Regions from separate parts of the Arthrobacter sp. 05T442 genome, predicted to be linked through region 1. Evidence: riboswitches for the same ligand, from Rfam matches in the RefSeq annotation. Region 1 holds a riboswitch; each other region holds the start of a gene.
The links. A riboswitch is a leader RNA that binds a small molecule or an ion and turns the genes downstream of it on or off. The one in region 1 is predicted to bind cyclic di-AMP.

Region 2: linked by a shared signal. The riboswitch ahead of AC1DES_RS03450 (aggregation-promoting factor C-terminal-like domain-containing protein) and the one ahead of AC1DES_RS14615 (NlpC/P60 family protein) in region 1 are both predicted to bind cyclic di-AMP.
Region 3: linked by a shared signal. The riboswitch ahead of AC1DES_RS05620 (M23 family metallopeptidase) and the one ahead of AC1DES_RS14615 (NlpC/P60 family protein) in region 1 are both predicted to bind cyclic di-AMP.

Annotation. Positions count from the first base shown of each region.
Region 1 is NZ_JBFTKM010000016.1:6,321-11,954, reverse strand. It holds gene AC1DES_RS14625 (sensor histidine kinase) at 1-643, shown strand, start outside; gene AC1DES_RS14620 (hypothetical protein) at 657-986, opposite strand; gene AC1DES_RS14615 (NlpC/P60 family protein) at 1,174-1,860, opposite strand; cyclic di-AMP (ydaO/yuaA leader) riboswitch at 1,866-2,059, opposite strand; gene AC1DES_RS14610 (hypothetical protein) at 2,249-2,515, shown strand; gene AC1DES_RS14605 (cation:proton antiporter) at 2,527-3,669, shown strand; gene AC1DES_RS14600 (DNA alkylation repair protein) at 3,636-4,274, opposite strand; gene AC1DES_RS14595 (anti-sigma factor) at 4,325-5,188, opposite strand; gene AC1DES_RS14590 (RNA polymerase sigma factor) at 5,175-5,634, opposite strand, start outside.
Region 2 is NZ_JBFTKM010000002.1:70,687-76,320, reverse strand. It holds gene AC1DES_RS03455 (bifunctional glycosyltransferase family 2/GtrA family protein) at 1-975, opposite strand, end outside; gene AC1DES_RS03450 (aggregation-promoting factor C-terminal-like domain-containing protein) at 1,149-1,883, opposite strand; cyclic di-AMP (ydaO/yuaA leader) riboswitch at 1,882-2,042, opposite strand; gene AC1DES_RS03445 (HAMP domain-containing sensor histidine kinase) at 2,171-3,736, opposite strand; gene AC1DES_RS03440 (response regulator transcription factor) at 3,740-4,480, opposite strand; gene AC1DES_RS03435 (hypothetical protein) at 4,718-5,614, shown strand.
Region 3 is NZ_JBFTKM010000003.1:234,959-240,592, forward strand. It holds gene AC1DES_RS05615 (NlpC/P60 family protein) at 1-322, opposite strand, end outside; cyclic di-AMP (ydaO/yuaA leader) riboswitch at 631-800, opposite strand; gene AC1DES_RS05620 (M23 family metallopeptidase) at 939-1,760, opposite strand; cyclic di-AMP (ydaO/yuaA leader) riboswitch at 1,765-1,973, opposite strand; gene AC1DES_RS05625 (iron-dependent transcriptional repressor DtxR) at 2,127-2,822, opposite strand; gene serC (phosphoserine transaminase) at 3,109-4,239, shown strand; gene AC1DES_RS05635 (MFS transporter) at 4,291-5,610, opposite strand.

The DNA of each region.
Region 1 (5,634 bases):
TGAACTGCGCACGCCGCTGGCCATCCTGGACACCCGGATCCAGCTTGCGCAGCGCGATGCGGCACCGGACTCAAAACCAGGCCGGGCCCTGGTTAGGATTCGCGAGGATGCCGCAACGCTGACAGGAATCGTCAACGAACTGTTGCTGGCCGCAACCGCGGTTGCCCCGGATCCCCAGGCTGAACCGATCGATCTGGCCTGCGTCGCCGCTTCTGTCGCGGAGAGCCTCCAGCAACTGGCAGCCGAAAGGGACGTCCGATTGGACTTCTCCGCCGGCGGCCGGCCGCAAGCCAGGATCGAACAAAATGCCCTGCGGCGCGCGGTGCTCGCGCTGGCGGACAACGCCCTGGCCCATACCCCGCCCGGCGGGTGCGTCACGATTGGCGCCGGTGCGGAGCGGAACCACGCGGTCATCACCGTGGCGGATACGGGCGCCGGGATTACCGGCGTCGACCAGGACCGGATCTTCGACAGATTTGTCAGGGCGCCCAGCCCCGATGGAGCGCGGGGACAGCGGAGCTTCGGCATCGGCCTGGCGCTGGTCCGCGAGATTGCCATGGCCGCCGGCGGGACGGTGGAGGTGGCCCGGACGGGCGCCGAAGGGACCGTCATGAAGATCGTCCTTCCCGCAGCCCGGCTCTGAGCGGCGGCCGCACTCAGTTCGCCGGCGCGGCCCGGGATCCCGCCAGGTCCCCGGCCGGTGCGTCTGCCGGCTCCACGTTTGTCCTGGCGAGGAGAGCCGCAACAACCTCGGCCACCAGGTCTTCTTTCTCGCGCTTCTTTGCGTCCTCCATCTGGGCGACTTCGACGCGGGCGGCCTGCCAGGCCGACCAGTGGCCGGAGACGAGGGCCCAGAGCGACAGCGCCGAGACGTAGACGACGGAATCCAGCCAGCCCATCATCAGCGAGACCGGAATCATGAGGATCCACAGGATTGCCAGCCACCCGTTCACCCGCCGCATGAAGACGGGGTCCCCCTGGACCATCGCCCAAAGACTTTTTACCGGGCCCAAACGTCCTCCTCATATCCGTGGCGGGACAGTCCTGCCGTCGGGACTTTATCCGCCGATTCTGTGAGAAAGCTGAACGCCAAAAGACCGGCGATCCACTGCCCCGGGGCAGTGGATCGCCGGTCTTTCGGACACGCATCCGGGGCCCGTTGGGCCGCAGCGCCTAGGCGCGGACGAAGGTCACGGGGCCGGTGGCGGTCAGCCAGGACAGCGGGTGGACGATCGTGGAGTTGACGCCGTTCATGCCGCCGCTGATGACCTGGCCATTGCCGGCGAAGATGCCCACGTGGCCTGACTGCACCACCATGTCACCGGGCTGGGGCGTGCCCACAACGGTGCCCTGGCTGAGGAACTGCGTGGGTCCGAGGTCGCCGACCGGCTTGCCCGCGGCTCCCAGGGCCTTCTCCACCATGGCCGTGCAGTCCTGCGTGAGGCCCAACTGGGCGTAGGCAGCGGAGAGCATGGCGGCGTTGCGGCCCCCTGCCGCCGGATCTGCCGCCGGAGCCGCGGCAGGGGCTGGTGCAGGTGCTGCCTGGACCTGGACGGATGCCCTGGGGGCGGCCGGCGCCTGCACTGGTGCTGCCGCCGGGGCTGCGGCAGCAGGCTTGGGCTGAACGACGACCGGAGCGGCAGTGGACGCCACGGAAGGACGATCGAAGCTGATTTTGACGGTGGAATCCGCGCTGACCGGCGTGCCGACCTGGCCCTTGACGTCAACGGACGACGCCGGCGCTGAGTCGCGCTGCACCGGGGCACCGGCGGCATTAGCCGCCATCCCGCTGGCAAGGACAAGGCCGGATGCGGCGGTGAGGACGGCGGCTTGGCGCGCGAAAGTATTGATTGAAGACATGAATTTTAGCCTCTCCCAATGCCTGCGAGGTGAGCTGTCGGATTCGGATGGGAGGCACCCGGCCGCACTCTGGGCCCGCGTTCCGGGCACTGTGCGGCTTCACCCCAAGACCTGCGAACCAGTAGGTCGAAAGTGGTTTCCCCGTCTCTGCCGGACGTTGATGCGAGTTGTCCCGCGGCCGCGGCAGAGTTAGGCAATCGGCTGTGGGAGCGCCCGTATCGGAGATAACGGGCACTTGTCCACGGTACGGGGATGACCGCCGAAAGTCACATTCAGGTAACGGCCGCCCCCTTGCCGCGGGAATTACCCGCGGGAATTGCCCATAGGGAGAGCGGCGCATAGGCACATAGGATGATGCCACCAGCTCATCCCGAAGTGGAGGCCCGAAATGAACAGCCACTGTGTCGCCATCTGCCAGCTGAGCAATCAGCCCCAGGAAGATTTTGATGTCAACACGGAGCTGCTGGTCCTGGAAGGGAAAGAAGTCCATGTGTCGACCTGGGATGCGGAACCCCGGGACGGCGGTTTCGACGTCCACGTCCTCAACGACCGCGTCGACGCACTCGGGTTCATGGTTGTCACCGATTGGGAGTTCCTGGACGGGAAGGCCTACGCGGTGGTGGAACGGAGGCCGGCCGGGTCCGGCGCAAGGTGACATTCCTGTCAATGGCGCTGATCGCCGTCGTCGCCCTGGCAGGGCCCCTATTGGCGTTACCGGCCCGCTGGCGGCTGCCGGTGGTTCTTGGCGAATTGCTGGCAGGCATCGTGATCGGTCGGACCGGGTTCGCGCTGATCGACTCGAACGACCCCACGTTCAGCCTGCTGGCGAACATCGGCTTCGCGCTGATGATGTTCGTGGCCGGAACTCACGTGCCGGTGAGGGACCCCCACATCCGCTCGGCCCTCGGAAAGGGCTCGCGCCGGGCCGCGGTGGCGGCGGTCGCGGCTGTGGTCATCGGAACCGGCACGGGACTGGCTTTCGGCACCGGGCATGCTCCGCTCTACGTGGTGCTGCTCGCCTCCTCATCCGCCGCACTGGTCCTCCCGATTGTCGATTCCCTGCACCTCGGCGGCCCGCACGTGGTGGCTTTGACAGCGCAAGTGGCCATTGCTGACATCGCCTGCATTGTCGCCTTGCCGTTGGCCGTGGATCCGCCGAACGCCGGCCGCGCCGCCCTGGGGGCGCTCGCGGTGGGAGTGTGTGCCATTGCGCTGTTCTTTGCCCTGCGTTCCCTCGAGCGAAGCGGCACGCGCCAGCGTATGCATCGGCTCTCGGAGAACCGCAAGTTTGCCTTGGAGCTGCGGATTCAGCTGGCGCTCCTCTTCACGCTCGCCGGAGTGGCCAACTTCGGCCACGTGTCGGTGATGCTGGCCGGCTTCTCCTTCGGGCTCGTGGTGGCCGCCGTCGGCGAGCCGCGGCGGTTGGCACGCCAGCTCTTCGCAGTCAGCGACGGCTTCCTGGGCCCGATCTTTTTTGTGTGGCTGGGGTCTTCCCTGAACCTCCGCGAGCTCGCTGGCCACCCCGACATGATCGTCCTGGGCCTGGCCCTGGGGATCGGGACGGTGTTGCTCCACTCCGGTTTGCGCGCGTTTGGGCTCCCCCTGCCACTGGGCGTACTCTCGGCGGCCCAGTTGGGCGTTCCCGTGGCAGCAGCGAGCATCGGCACGCAGCTCCACGTGCTGCTGCCCGGGGAGGATGCCGCCTTGCTCCTGGGCGCGCTGGTCACCATAGCCGCGAGCGCCGTTGCCGGATCGCGGGCCGCCAAGTCCTTCGTTCAACCGTTGGACGCCGGAGACGCGACCCGCTGAGCCTGCACCAGGGTGACGGCCTCCCGGACCACGTCCTCCTCGTCGGCCGTCGCCGGCGGCCCGGCCAGGACCCGGCTGGCACGCCGGACAAACCTGTCCCAGTCCCCCGTACCGGCACGGAACGCCCGCAGCGGCGACAGCAGGGCGGCACGACGGAGCCACATGTCCGGCTCAAGAATCCACCGGTCCAGCACGGCGTCAGCGCGCACCCTGCCGACCACGTCCAGGCCTTCCAGCATGGGTCCGATCACATCGATTGCGAGCGGATCAACGAGGTCCCGCAGCCGTGCCTGGCGGACGAAGCCCTCTATCCGCGTCAGGTCCGCGTTGGTCAGCAGCCGCACGTTGGACTGCAGCAGGACCACCGCGGCGAGGCGCCGCTCAAAGACCGGCACCGCCCACAGTTCCGAGCCCAGCGCGGTGATGTCATCGTGCGACAGCCCCGGATGGCGGCGGCCGGCATCGCGGACCGTCCCGCGGACGGCCCCTACTGAGGCGCCGTAGAACCGAAGGGCGCTTCCCAGCCGGGCTTGCGCCGCCTCGGCCCGGCTCCACGAGCCTTCCCGCTGCAGGGCGGCATCGATGAATTCCGCGGCGTCACTCACACGCCCATTCTTCCGCCTTGACGGCCCGAACACGAACCGGCGGCTGCAGCTCAACCGGTCACTGTCAGCCGGCCCCGGGCGATGCTTTCCGGCGAGTGTGCCGGATCCCCGTCATATGGCTCGTTCGAAATGTCCACCACGGGGTACTGGGCCAAATCCAGTCCGCTCGGGATGACAAAAATGCCGGGGTCATTGCCCAGGACTCCGAGGCTGACCATCTTGGACAGGTCGGCGGAGCCCACCCAGACCTCGCGGAAACCCGAAACCTTCTCTTCGGCCAGACGGATGACGAGCTGGCGGGTGCCGTTCGGGAGCCGCTGGACCACTGCGTTCCCGCTTGCGGCGTGGGCCGCCAGGGGTTGCAGCGATGTCTGGGCCAGGACCACGGCCGGCGGCGTGGGCGCCGCGGCCGGCGGTTCAGTGCGGCCGAGGATGCCCGCCGCAGTCCACGCGCCCGCTGCGCCGAGCACTACTCCCGCAGCAACCGCCGTGATCCACAGGCCGCGGCGCGTTCCGGGAGTCCTCCGGCCGGGCCGCAGGGGAACCGGCGGCGCAGACGACGAAAGGGGCGGCGACGTCGGCTCTTCCGCCGGGCGCACCGCTTGCGCATCGGTGCCGCGCCCGGCCCGGGCACCTTGCGCGTCCCGGACAGGTGCCGCGGAGCGGCTCAAGGGATCCGCTGCCAGGGATGGTGACAGCCCGAGTGCCTGATGGATGGCGTCCCAATTGTGGCTTCCGGGTTCCGTAAGTTCCACGGCGGCGGGGTCGGCTGTGGCAACCAGGACCGTGCGCCGCAGCGCCGCGAGGGTTTCGCTGCATTCCCGGCAGCCCGCCAGGTGGACGGCATCGGATTCGTTCCCGAGCGGCTCACCCAGGGCAAGGAGGCTGAGAAACTCGGGGTCAAGGTGTTCCACGTTCCACCTCCAGACGGGCCCGCAACCGGGTGAGACTGCGCCTGATGTGGCTCTTGACGGTGCCGAGCGGAAGGTTCAGGCGCGAGGAAATCTGGTCATGGGTCAAGTCCTCATAGAACGCCAGCCGCATGATTGCCGTCTGGGGATCCCCGAGTCGCTCCAACTCCTCTTCCAAGGTGATCCGGTCCGCCACGGCCTCCACGTCTTTGGCACCCGGATTGGCGGTCGGGTCGCGGACAAGGTGCACGGCTGCCTGTTCGAGATCGCGCTGGCGGGAACGGGATGACATTGCGTCGTAAATGGCGTTCCGCGTGATCCCGATCAGCCAGGCCGGCAGGCGAGCGGCCTCCGGCCGATAGCTCGCCCGCGATTTCCAAGCCCGAATGAAGACCTCCTGCGTAACGTCGTCTGCGGCCGCCTGCTCGCCCAGGGACCTTAACGCCAGA
Region 2 (5,634 bases), on a different contig from region 1:
GAACAGGCTTCCGCCGGGGCTTTGCTCGTGGGCGCGGGAGGCTGCGGGGAGAGGGCCGCGGGCGAGGGCGGCGCGCAGTTCCGGGACGGGGATGCGGCCCGAGACGAGGTCCCGACTTAACCGCGCCATGCCGCGCAGGTCGGCCAGGGCGGTCTGGACGATGTCGACGCTGGACTGGGGATCGTCGGTCCAGTCCACGGGGACTTCGTGGACGCGCAGCCCGCACTTTTCGGCCAGCACCAGCAGTTCCGTGTCGAAGAACCACGCCTTGTCCAGGGTGTGCGGGAGGAGCTGCCTGCCCACGTCCGCCCGGATGGCTTTGAACCCGCACTGTGCGTCGCTGAAGTGGGCGCCCAGGAAGGAGTGCAACAGGAAGTTGTAGCTGCGGGAGATGAATTCCCGCTTGGGCCCGCGGACGACGCGGGAATTGCGGGTCAGGCGGGTCCCGATGGCCAGGTCCGAGTGGCCGGAAATCAGCGGCGCCAGCAGGGGACCCAGGGCCGCCAGATCGGTGGACAGGTCAACGTCCATGTAGGCCAGGACCGGTGACGGCGAGGCGAGCCACACGTTGCGCAGTGCATTTCCGCGGCCCTTTTCGGCCATGTGGACCACACGGACCTCACGGAGTTCGCGGGCGACGCGTTCTGCCGTCTTCAGCGTTCCGTCGGTGCTCGCGTTGTCCGCCACCGTGATCCGGAACGTGTGCGGGAAGGAACCAAGCAGATAGGCGTGCAGCCGGCGCAGGCACTCTTCCAGGTCCCGTTCTTCATTGAAGACCGGGATGGTCACATCCAGGACCGGTCCAGCGGTCCGGGTGTCGACGGGGGAGCGCCGGCAGCCTGCTTGAGCTGCGCGTCCGGGGGCGGCACTCGTGTCGGGTGCTCCGGCCAGGGAAAGCCTGGCCGGAGCGGCCTGTCCGGCCGGCATCGCCGTCGGATGCGGCAGGGGTCCTGGGGCCTGGTCTGTGAACGTCATGGTTCAACAGTGACGGCGTCCCATATGAGGGGTTTAGGCCAAAGCTGTGCGGTGCCTGTGGAAGTCCGCCAAGGAAAAGCCGGCAGTCCCAAGAAGCAGGCAAAAAAAGCAGCAGACCCCGGATCCTCGGATCCGGGGTCTGCTGTGAGGGGCGGGCGTTGCCTCTTCCGGCCTTAGTACCAGCTGTTGGCGTAGTGGAAGTTTAGTGCACCGCACGGGGAGCCGTAACGCTGCTTGACGTAGTTCAGGCCCCAGTTGATCTGGGTCCGGTAGTTGGTCATGTAGTCTGCGCCGGCGCTCGCCATCTTCTCGGCCGGCAGCGACTGGACCACGCCGTAGGCGCCGCTGCTAGCGTTGGTGGCGGTCGTCTTCCAGTCGGACTCCCGGGTCCAGAGCTTCATCAGGCACTGCATCTCGCTCGGGGCCCAGCCGTAGGTGCCGAGCTGGGCCGCAGCGTAGGCCTGCGCGCCGGCCGGGTCGTCGACGGCTACCGGGGGAGCCGGGGCCGGCGCAGGGGCCGCCGGGGCCGCGGGTGCCGGTGTCTCGACCGGCTTCACTTCTGCCGCCTGGGGCGCGACGTTTCCGGCGGTCGGCGCAGCCTGGGCCCCGACCCGGACCCTGTCGAAGTTCAGGTGCGTCAGCGGGTCAGCGCTGGTGGATGCCTCGGCGCTTGCCGCGCCGGCGTTCGGTCCTGGGATGTCGGCGGCCTGTCCGGCGGCGCCGACGCCGATCAGCACCGCGCAGGCCGCAGTGACAACGGCGGCCCGGCGGCCGGTGGACCCGATGTTTGAGGCGAACCGGAACAGGGGTGAAGCGGGCTTGGCCGGCTCGGCGCGGTGGCGCGACCTGGTGGAAAGGGGTTTTCGCGAGACGCCCTCAGGGCGCGTTTGTACCTTGAATTCAGTCATGATCGCCTCTCAACGCCGGCGGAGTTAGCTGTCGGGTTCGGATAAGGTCATCCGGCCGCACGGAAGATCACGTGTCGGCTTCACCCCAAGGGCGCAAGTGTGCAGAATGCCCGGGAACTCTGGGTCCCCCGCCTCTGCCTGGTCCAGCGGAATCCGGGAAGCGGCAGAGTTTAGCGTCCGTCCGGATATGCGGCACCAATGGCAGCCGCACCCCAAAAACGCTACAGCATTCGCGAGCTTAAGTCACATTTCGATAACAGGAACCGCTTCGGCGGTGCGTCGGCTTGCTACGCGAGCCCCGGCGTGGGGGCTGCGGGAAGGCGCACGGCGAACTCTGTCCGGCCCGGCCGGGACGTGACTTCGACCGTTCCTCCGTGGGCCTCCACGATCGACTGCACAATGGACAGCCCCAGCCCGGAAGTCCCTTCGGAGGTGGGTGCCGCCGTCGCGGGAGGAGCTCCGGTGCCGGACGCAGCTTGGGTCTCCGCGGTCCCGGCCGCCGGGTTTTTCCGCGCGGCATCTGCGCGTGCGAAGCGGGCGAAGACCCGGCCGATGAATTCGGGGGCGATCCCGCTGCCGTTGTCCGTCACGGTGACTACGGCACTGCCGTCTGCCGAACGCATCACGCCGGTGACCACGGTGGTCCCCGGGCCGGTGTGCTTGCGAGCATTGGACAGGAGGTTGGCGAGCACCTGGTGGAGCTGGGTCGCATCACCGCGCACCACCACGGGCTCCTCCGGGAGTTCCAGGTGCCAGACACGGTCCGGGGCCATCACCTTCTCGTCGCTGACCGTCTCGATGGCCAGCTGGGTGAGGTCGACGTCGCTGAGCTTGAGCGGCTGGCCCTCGTCCAGGCGCGCCAGCAGCAAAAGGTCCTCCACCAGGGTGGTCATGCGTTCGGACTGGCTCTGCACGCGGGCGAGCGACTTCTCGCCGTCGGGGGTGAAGTGCTCGGTCATCCTCATGAGCTCGGTGTACCCGCGGATGGCGGTGAGCGGAGTGCGTAGTTCGTGTGAGGCGTCGGCCACGAACTGGCGCACCTTCATCTCGCTTTCCTGCCGTGCCTCGAGCGCGTTGGAGACGTTGTCGAGCATCTGGTTCAGTGCGTAGCCCACGGCGCCCACTTCCGTGCCCGGATGGGCGGCCGACGCCGGGACCCGCACCGCCAGTGCCACTTCGCCGGCGTCGAGCGGGAGGCGCGAGACCTTGGTGGCCACCTCGGACAGCTGTTCGAGCGGCTTCATGTTGCGCCGGATCAGGGCTGTTCCGGCGAGGCCGATCAGCACCAGGCCGCCCGCGGACACCACCACCATGGTCCAGACCAGCGACGCCAGCGTGTTCTGTTTTTCGGCCAGCGGGAGCCCGGTGACGATCACGTCGCCATACGGTGCCTGCACGGCGGTGAGCCGGTAGGCGCCGGCGGACAGGGTGCGGTCCACGGGGATGCCGTTCGGCGTGAGTGCCAGGAGCACGTGGTCGTCGTCGGGGGAGAGGCTCCTCCGGCTGGCATCCTGGGCGAGGAAGCCGGCGCTGCTGACGGCGCCGCCCAGGATCCGGGCGTTCAGCGTGCCGACGCCCTGCCCCCGTGCCTCGAGGGGATCCGGGCGTCCGCCGGAACCGCCGGGCGAGGGCCGGCCGAACTCGCTGGAACGGTGGGACGCCTCATCGAGCTGCGTGTCGAGTTGCCGGGTGAGGAACAAATCCATGGAGGCGTAGCTGAACAGGCCGACGGCGCCGCAGATGGAGACGAGCAGGGCCATGGCGACGAGGACCAGACGGGTGCGCAGGTGCCAGGTGGACGGGTCGCGCCAGTCGCGCCCGGGGGCACGGATCTCACCGGAGAGTGTGGGCACAGATCACTCCGACGGCTTCAGCACATAGCCGGCGCCGCGCACGGTGTGGATCATCGGGGGGTGGTTGGCGTCGACCTTCTTGCGGAGGTAGGAGATATACAGTTCAACGATGTTGGCCTGTCCGCCGAAGTCGTAGTCCCAGACGCGGTCCAGGATCTGGGCTTTGCTGATCACGCGCTTGGGGTTCTCCATGAGGTAGCGCAGGAGCTCGAACTGCGTGGCGGTCAGATGCAGCTCCTGGCCCGCCCGGGTGACTTCCCGGGTGTCGACGTTGAGCACCAGGTCTCCCACCACGAGTTCCGCGGTGTCCATGGCGGCCACCCCGGACCGCTGGACCAGCCGGTGCAGGCGCAGCAGCACTTCCTCCATGCTGAACGGCTTGGTGACGTAATCGTCGCCGCCCGCGGCAAGGCCCGTGATCCGGTCCTGGACGGCGTCCTTTGCCGTCAGGAACAACGCCGGCACTTCGGGTGCGAAGGCGCGGATCCGGGTCAGGAGTTCCACGCCGTCGAACCCCGGGAGCATGACATCGAGTACCAGCACGTCAGGGCGGAACTCCTTGGCAAGCTTGACGGCTTCCGGGCCATCCGCGGCGACGGCGACGGACCAGCCGGCCATCCGCAGGCCCATGCTCATCAGTTCGGACAGGCTGGGTTCGTCGTCCACCACGAGCGCGCGGATGGGGGAGCCGTCCGGATGCGTGAGCTGGGGAAGGTTGTTGGTCATGGAGTGCGAAGTGGCCATGGGACAACTCTCCGTTCTGCCGATTTGGTGCGGCTTTGGGAACCCTGTGCGGCGCCTGTGAATCCCAGCCTAGCGAGCTGGATGGGTCTGCGGGCGCTTTTGGCCCTCTCCCGGCCCGCGCCCGGTCACAGCCCCGGCTGTCGAGCCGCACAGCACAGGCACAGGATCGCCCAGCACGCTGGATGCACAACGACCCGGGATGGAACAGCGGTCCCGCACCCAGAAGAGGAGAACACCATGAGCGGTCAGCAGCCCGGTCCTGTCCCCGAAACCACCCCCGGCGGCACGCCGGCCCCCGTGGCGACGCCGGTCAACACCCAGCACGCGGACGTATCCTTGGCGCCTGCACCTTTCGCGAACGCACAGCACGACGCCGGGCGGCCCGCACCTGCGGAAGCGCCCGGCTGGGGTGCGCCGCCCCAAAGCGCCGAAGCGCCCGGCTGGGGTGCGCCGACCCAAAGCGCCGCAGCGCCGGGCTGGGGTGCGCCGGGCGCCACTCCCGCTAAGGCCTCCACGGGCAAGCCCTGGACCCTCAAGCGGGGACTCGCCGTCGCCGGTGCCGCCGTGGTGCTGGCCGCCGGGGCCGGCGTCGGGGTGTACGCCCTTTCATCCAGTTCCGCGGCAGCCGATGGAACGACGCGCGGAGCGGCAGGAGGATTCGCCGGCCCCGGCGGCCAGGGTTCCGTGCAGGGCGGCCCGGGGTCTGCCCAGGGCGGCTTCGCCGGGGGCGGCGCGCAGGCCCAGGGCGGCCCCGGCAATGCCGCTCCCGGCGGGGCGGCCGGGATGGCGGGCGGCCTGTCCGCGGCGGTGCACGCCGAATACGTCGTCCTGCAGGGAAGCGGGTACGTCACCAAGGCCGAACAGCTGGGCATTGTGACGGACGTCAGCACGACGTCTGTCACCGTCAAAAGCAGCGACGGATTCACGCGCAGCTATGCCCTGGGCGGCGATGTGGTGGTGAGCAACCTGCAACAACGACGTCAGCAGGCCGGAGGCAGCACAGGCAGCCAGCTAAGCGTTGCCGACATTGTCGCCGGTGGCACGGTGCGGATCGTTGCGGCAAAGGACGGCTCGGACTATACGGCGGAGTCGGTCCTGGTCGTCGCGGCGACGGCAACCGGGCAGTCGAACTGAGTCCGGTCCGGACCCGCCGG
Region 3 (5,634 bases), on a different contig from region 1:
TAGGGGCCTCGACCACGGGGGCGGGCGACGTGGACACAGTCGGCTTCTCGTAGGAGATCGCGATGGTCGAAGCAGCCGAAATAGTTGCCGGGGAAGCTGACTGGACTTCGAGGGCGGAAGCGGAGGTGGATTCGCGCTGAACGTTGGTCTCAGCAGCGTTGGCCGCGATACCGCTGGTCAGGACCAGGCCGGATGCTGCAGCGATGACTGCAGCCTGGCGGCCCATGCCGCCGGCGTTGTCGCCGACAGCCTTGGCAATGACAGCCAGCGAGTTGGTCTTGGTGACCTCGGCGCGGTGCCGTGCGATTGCACGAGTAGTCATTCAGTTCTCTCTTTCGTGATCCTTGGACCGCGCGTTTTAGGCGCGGACTGAGGACGCTCCGGCATCTTGGGGGTACGCCGGATCGCCCCGAATGGGTTAGTTAGCGAAGGGTGTACTGCGAAGACGCGCCAAAAGCGGGAACTGCGTGCAGGTGCTTGGCCTGCAGTCCGGACTCGGCAGCAATGAAGCGTGTGGAGTCGGATCCAATCCGGGCGCCGGCAAGGGCAGCACGGGACTTGGATTCCAGCGGGCTCGCTAGAGCCGCGCACGCGCGGTGACGCGCAGCATTGTGGCGTGAAGACACGAAAGTAGCCTCTCCCAATGCCTGCGAGGTGAGCTGTCGGATTCGGATGGGAGTCACCCGGCCGCTCCGCTTCCTTGGAAGCTTTGCGACTTAACCCCAAGGCCTTCTTGCGAAGACCAAAATTGGTTCCCCCGCCCCTGCCAGACGATGTAATGCGAACGGACCTTGAGCGGTGGCAGAGCTAGGCAATCCACTCAAGAGCGCCAACTTCGGAAAAGTTGGCGTACCTCATACGGTACAGCAGTTGGGATTCAATGTCACATTCAGATCACGGCGTGTCACAAGAATGCGAGAGTGACCCATCATCTTGGCTCAGAGCCAGCCGAGGGGGTCAACAACATCGCCGTTGACCATCACCTCGAAGTGGAGGTGGCAGCCGGTCGACGCGCCCGTGGTGCCGCTCATCGCGATGAGGTCGCCGCGCGAGACCTTCTGGCCGACGTGGACCGAGGAAGAGGACAGGTGGTTGTAGGTGGTCTCCAGGCCGTTGCCGTGGTCGATCACGATGCGGTTGCCCCCGCCATAGGGGTGCCATCCCGAAAAGGTCACCGTGCCGCTGGCTGCCGCGTGGACGGCTGTTCCGCACTGCGCGGCATAGTCCTGGCCGCGGTGGAACTCACCGGCACCGCCGGTGATCGGGCTGACACGGTAGCCGAAGGGCGAGGAAGCGATCATCACATCCAGCGGCGCACCGAGGGTGCCGGCCGACGCCGCACGGGTGATACTGCCGACGGACTGCGCGCTCAGCAGCTGCTTGAGCTTCCCGTCCGGGTCACCCTTGGTGGTGACGGCCGTGCGGCTGAAGTCGACCTTGGCGCCCGCTGCGGCAGTTACATCCGGCTGCGACGCGGCGGAAACGGATCCGGAAGGCCCGCCGTCCGTGGCCATGACCGGGCTGGTGACCGGGACGGTGACCGTGAGGACCAGGCCTGTGGCAGCCAACGCCATTCCGGCCTTCTGCCCGACGCCGCTGGCAGCGGCAAAGTCCGTAATCTGGCGGAACGGACTGCGGCGGCCCCGGCGTTCGACGCGGTGCGCGTCACGCGGGCGGTCGGCCAACGGCGCGAGAGCCTGACGCGGTACCGGAGCAGGACCGGCGGCGCGACGGCGACCTTTGGCGGTCTGGGTGGTCAAGGACGGTTCCTCTCTGGATGGCCTGCGGAGTTAGCTGTCGGATTCGGGTCAGAGAGATCAAAGACCCGGTCCGCCGTGGCAAGCTTCCAGACACAGAGGCACGTTGGAATCCCACTGTGGAGTGCGCTTGCCGCTGACGGACTTCACCCCAAGGCCGCTCTGAAGGCGGCCGCAAGTGGTTCCCCCGCCCCTGCCAGAAGGCGATTCTGCGACTGATCCGCTGGCAGGGCTCGGCTTCGGATCAGGTAACGCTTTGGTATCGGTACTGGAGACTAACTATAGGTGATTAAGCCGCCCGGTAATAAATCCGTAATCACCCTTGTGCACAACTCATAGGTCGCCCCACCACCCAGGCGTCAGCGCAGGTCAGCCGACCGTTACAAACACATGCGCCGCGACTTCGGGCGGCAGTTCGAGGGCGCCTTCGATATCCGGAACCCGGACCGAGATGTACTCGCCCACCCGCTCCAGCGAGAGGCGCGCCCCGGGGCGGATTCCGCCCTCGTCCAACTGGACGAGCAACTCCGGTTCCACCTGGATCGGCTCCGCCAGGCGGCTGACGATGATCCTCGAATCAGCGCCGTAACCGGCCATGGCGTCCAGCAGGTTCACCACGTCCGCGGCGAACTCGCTGGACGGGGTGCCGCCGAGGTCCGCGAGCCCGGGAATCGGGTTCCCGTACGGCGAAACGGTCGGGTGGTCGAGCATCTCGAAGATCCTGCGCTCCACGCGTTCGCTCATCACGTGTTCCCAGCGGCAGGCTTCCTCGTGGACGTACGCCCAGTCGAGGCCGATCACGTCAGCGAGCAGGCGTTCGGCCAGGCGGTGCTTCCGCATGACTCCGACGGCGCGTTTCCGGCCGGTTTCCGTCAGCTCAAGGTGGCGGTCGCCCGAAACAATCACGAGGCCGTCACGCTCCATCCGGCCAATGGTCTGGGACACAGTGGGGCCGGAGTGACGCAGTCTTTCGGCAATGCGGGCGCGGAGGGCGACGATGTTTTCTTCTTCAAGTTCCAGAATGGTCCGAAGATACATCTCCGTCGTATCAATCAGATCCGTCATTCAGCTCAGCTCCTCGAGCGCCGTCCTTGCATCATTCCCACCGTACCGCGCGCAGGTTGCGCCCTGGCGGGATCCGCCGTACGTTCGCAGCACAGCTTAGCCTATTTTGAATTACTCCGGATAATCTTCGGGCGTACGCGCGGTCGTCTCAATGACCGGACTGTGACGGCCTTTTTCCGCGTCCACCGGGGCAGTCAGGCAGAATGAAACGGAGTCTTCGTTGCAGCCACCCCTGCCGGACCATCTCCCAAGCCACGCTAAGCATCAGCCGAAAATTGGAGCCCCTGTGAGCGACACCAGCATCACGATCCCCGCAAACCTCCTCCCCAAGGACGGACGGTTCGGCGCCGGCCCGTCCAAGGTCCGTCCGGAACAGATGGAGGCCTTGGCAGCGGCGTCGGCGACACTGCTGGGAACTTCCCACCGCCAGGCGCCCGTCAAGAACCTTGTCGGCTCGGTCCGGACGGGGCTCGGTGAATTCTTCCGCGCTCCGGAGGGCTACGAGGTCATCCTCGGTGTCGGCGGCTCCACGGCGTTCTGGGATATCGCCAGCTTCGGCCTGGTCGAGAACAAGGCACAGCACTTGTCCTTTGGAGAATTCGGCTCGAAGTTCGCTGCCGCCACCAACAAGGCGCCCTTCCTCGCGGAGTCGTCCATCATCAAGTCCGAGCCCGGCACCCGCCCGTCCGCCCAGGCAGAGTCCGGCGTCGACGTTTATGCGTGGCCGCAGAACGAAACTTCGACCGGCGTTGCCGCTCCGGTCAAGCGCGTGGCCGGCGCCGACCGGGGTTCCCTCGTGCTCGTGGACGCGACATCGGCGGCGGGTGGCCTGGACGTGGACGTGGCCGAAGCGGACGTGTACTACTTTGCCCCGCAAAAGAACTTCGCGTCCGACGGCGGCCTGTGGCTGGGTCTGTTTTCCCCGGCGGCCCTGGAACGGGCAGCCCGGATCAAGGCCAGCGACCGCTGGATTCCCGATTTCCTGGACCTCCAGACGGCCATCGACAATTCGCGGCTGAACCAGACGTACAACACGCCGGCACTGGCCACGCTGGTCACCCTGGATGCCCAGGTGCGGTGGCTCAACGCCAATGGCGGGCTGGACTTTGCCGCGGCCCGGACCGCGGACTCCGCCGGGCGGATCTACCGCTGGGCCGAGGCCTCCGACTACGCCACGCCGTTCGTGGCCCGGGCTGAGGACCGCTCGAATGTTATCGCCACGATCGATTTCGACGAATCGGTCGACGCCGCCGCCATCGCCAAGGTGCTCCGCGCCAACGGCGTCGTGGACACGGAGCCGTACCGCAAGCTGGGCCGCAACCAGTTGCGGATCGCAACCTTCGTGGCGATCGAGCCGGACGATGTTTCGGCGCTGCTGGAGTGCATCGACTTCGTCGTGGGCGAGCTCAAGAAATAGCGCCACACCGCGGCGAGCCCAGGGCGGGGAACGCCGCCGGCCGCGCAGGGTTCAGTGTTCGACGGCGTCGTCCGGGTTTGTTTCCCGGGCGGCGCCGCTCGCGTTTGCGCCGGAGCCCGATTCGAGGCGGAAGTGCCGCAGCCCGCGGGCACGCCGGTCAAAGCGGATCCGCAGCTGCTTCGCCCGGACAATCCACAGGACCCCGATCAGTGCCGCGATCAGGCCGGAGCCGGCCGCCACGCTCATCGACCAGCGCGGACCGGCAACGTTGGCCACCCAGCCCACGAACGGCGCGCCGATGGGGGTGCCGCCCATGAAGATCGCCATGTACAGGGCCATGACGCGGCCGCGCATTACCGGATCCGTCGTGGTCTGGACATAGCCGTTCGCGCTGGTCATCATGGTGATCGCGAAGAGGCCCACGGGCACCAGCGCGACTCCGAACCAGAAGTAGTCCGGCGCCAGGGCCGCTATCCCGCATGCAACGCCGAACGCTCCGGCGGCGCCGAAGATGATCCGCAGCCTGGGCTTGCTGCGCCCTGCTGACAACAACGCCCCGGCGACCGAGCCGATTGCCATGATCGAGTTCATCAGGCCGAAGGCACCAGCGTCCAGGCCGAACTCGGTCCCTACCATGGCGGCGATGAACAGGGCGAAGTTCAGTCCAAGGGTTCCGACGATGAAGATTGCCACGAGCACCACGACTATGTCCGGCCGGAACCGGACGTACCGCAGACCTTCCCGGATCCGGCCCTTGCCCGTCCCCGCCCGCGGCAGCTGACGAAGTGACATCGCCGGAATCTTCCACAGGCTCAAGAGCAGGGCGAGAAATGTGAGCGTGTTGATCAGGAACACCCAGCCGGGGCCGACGACCACCGTGAGCACGCCGGCCACGGCCGGTCCGATCATCCGGGCCACATTGAACGAGGCACTGTTCAGGGCCACCGCGTTGGGAAGATAGTCGTCCCGGACCAGTTCGGAGACGAAGGTCTGCCGCACGGGCGCGTCCAGCGCGGAGACGACGCCGAGCAGCAGCGCGAACGCGTACACGTGCCAGAGCTGCGCGGCGCCGGAGACCACGAGGACCCCGAGCCCTGCGCTCAGCAGCGCCATCGCGGACTGGGTCAGGACAAGGAGCTGTTTGCGGTTGAACCGGTCGGCGACCAGGCCGGCAACCGGGGCAAGGAACAGCTGGGGACCGAGCTGGAGCGCCATCGTGATGCCCATGGCACCGGCGTCGTGATCGGTGAGGTGGGCAAACACGAGCCAGTCCTGGGCGGTGCGCTGCATCCAGGTCCCGATATTGGAAATGATCGCACCGATAAACCAGATCCGGTAGTTAAGGATCTGCAGCGACTTGAACGTGGACATCATGTCCGGCCCTCCCCGTGCACT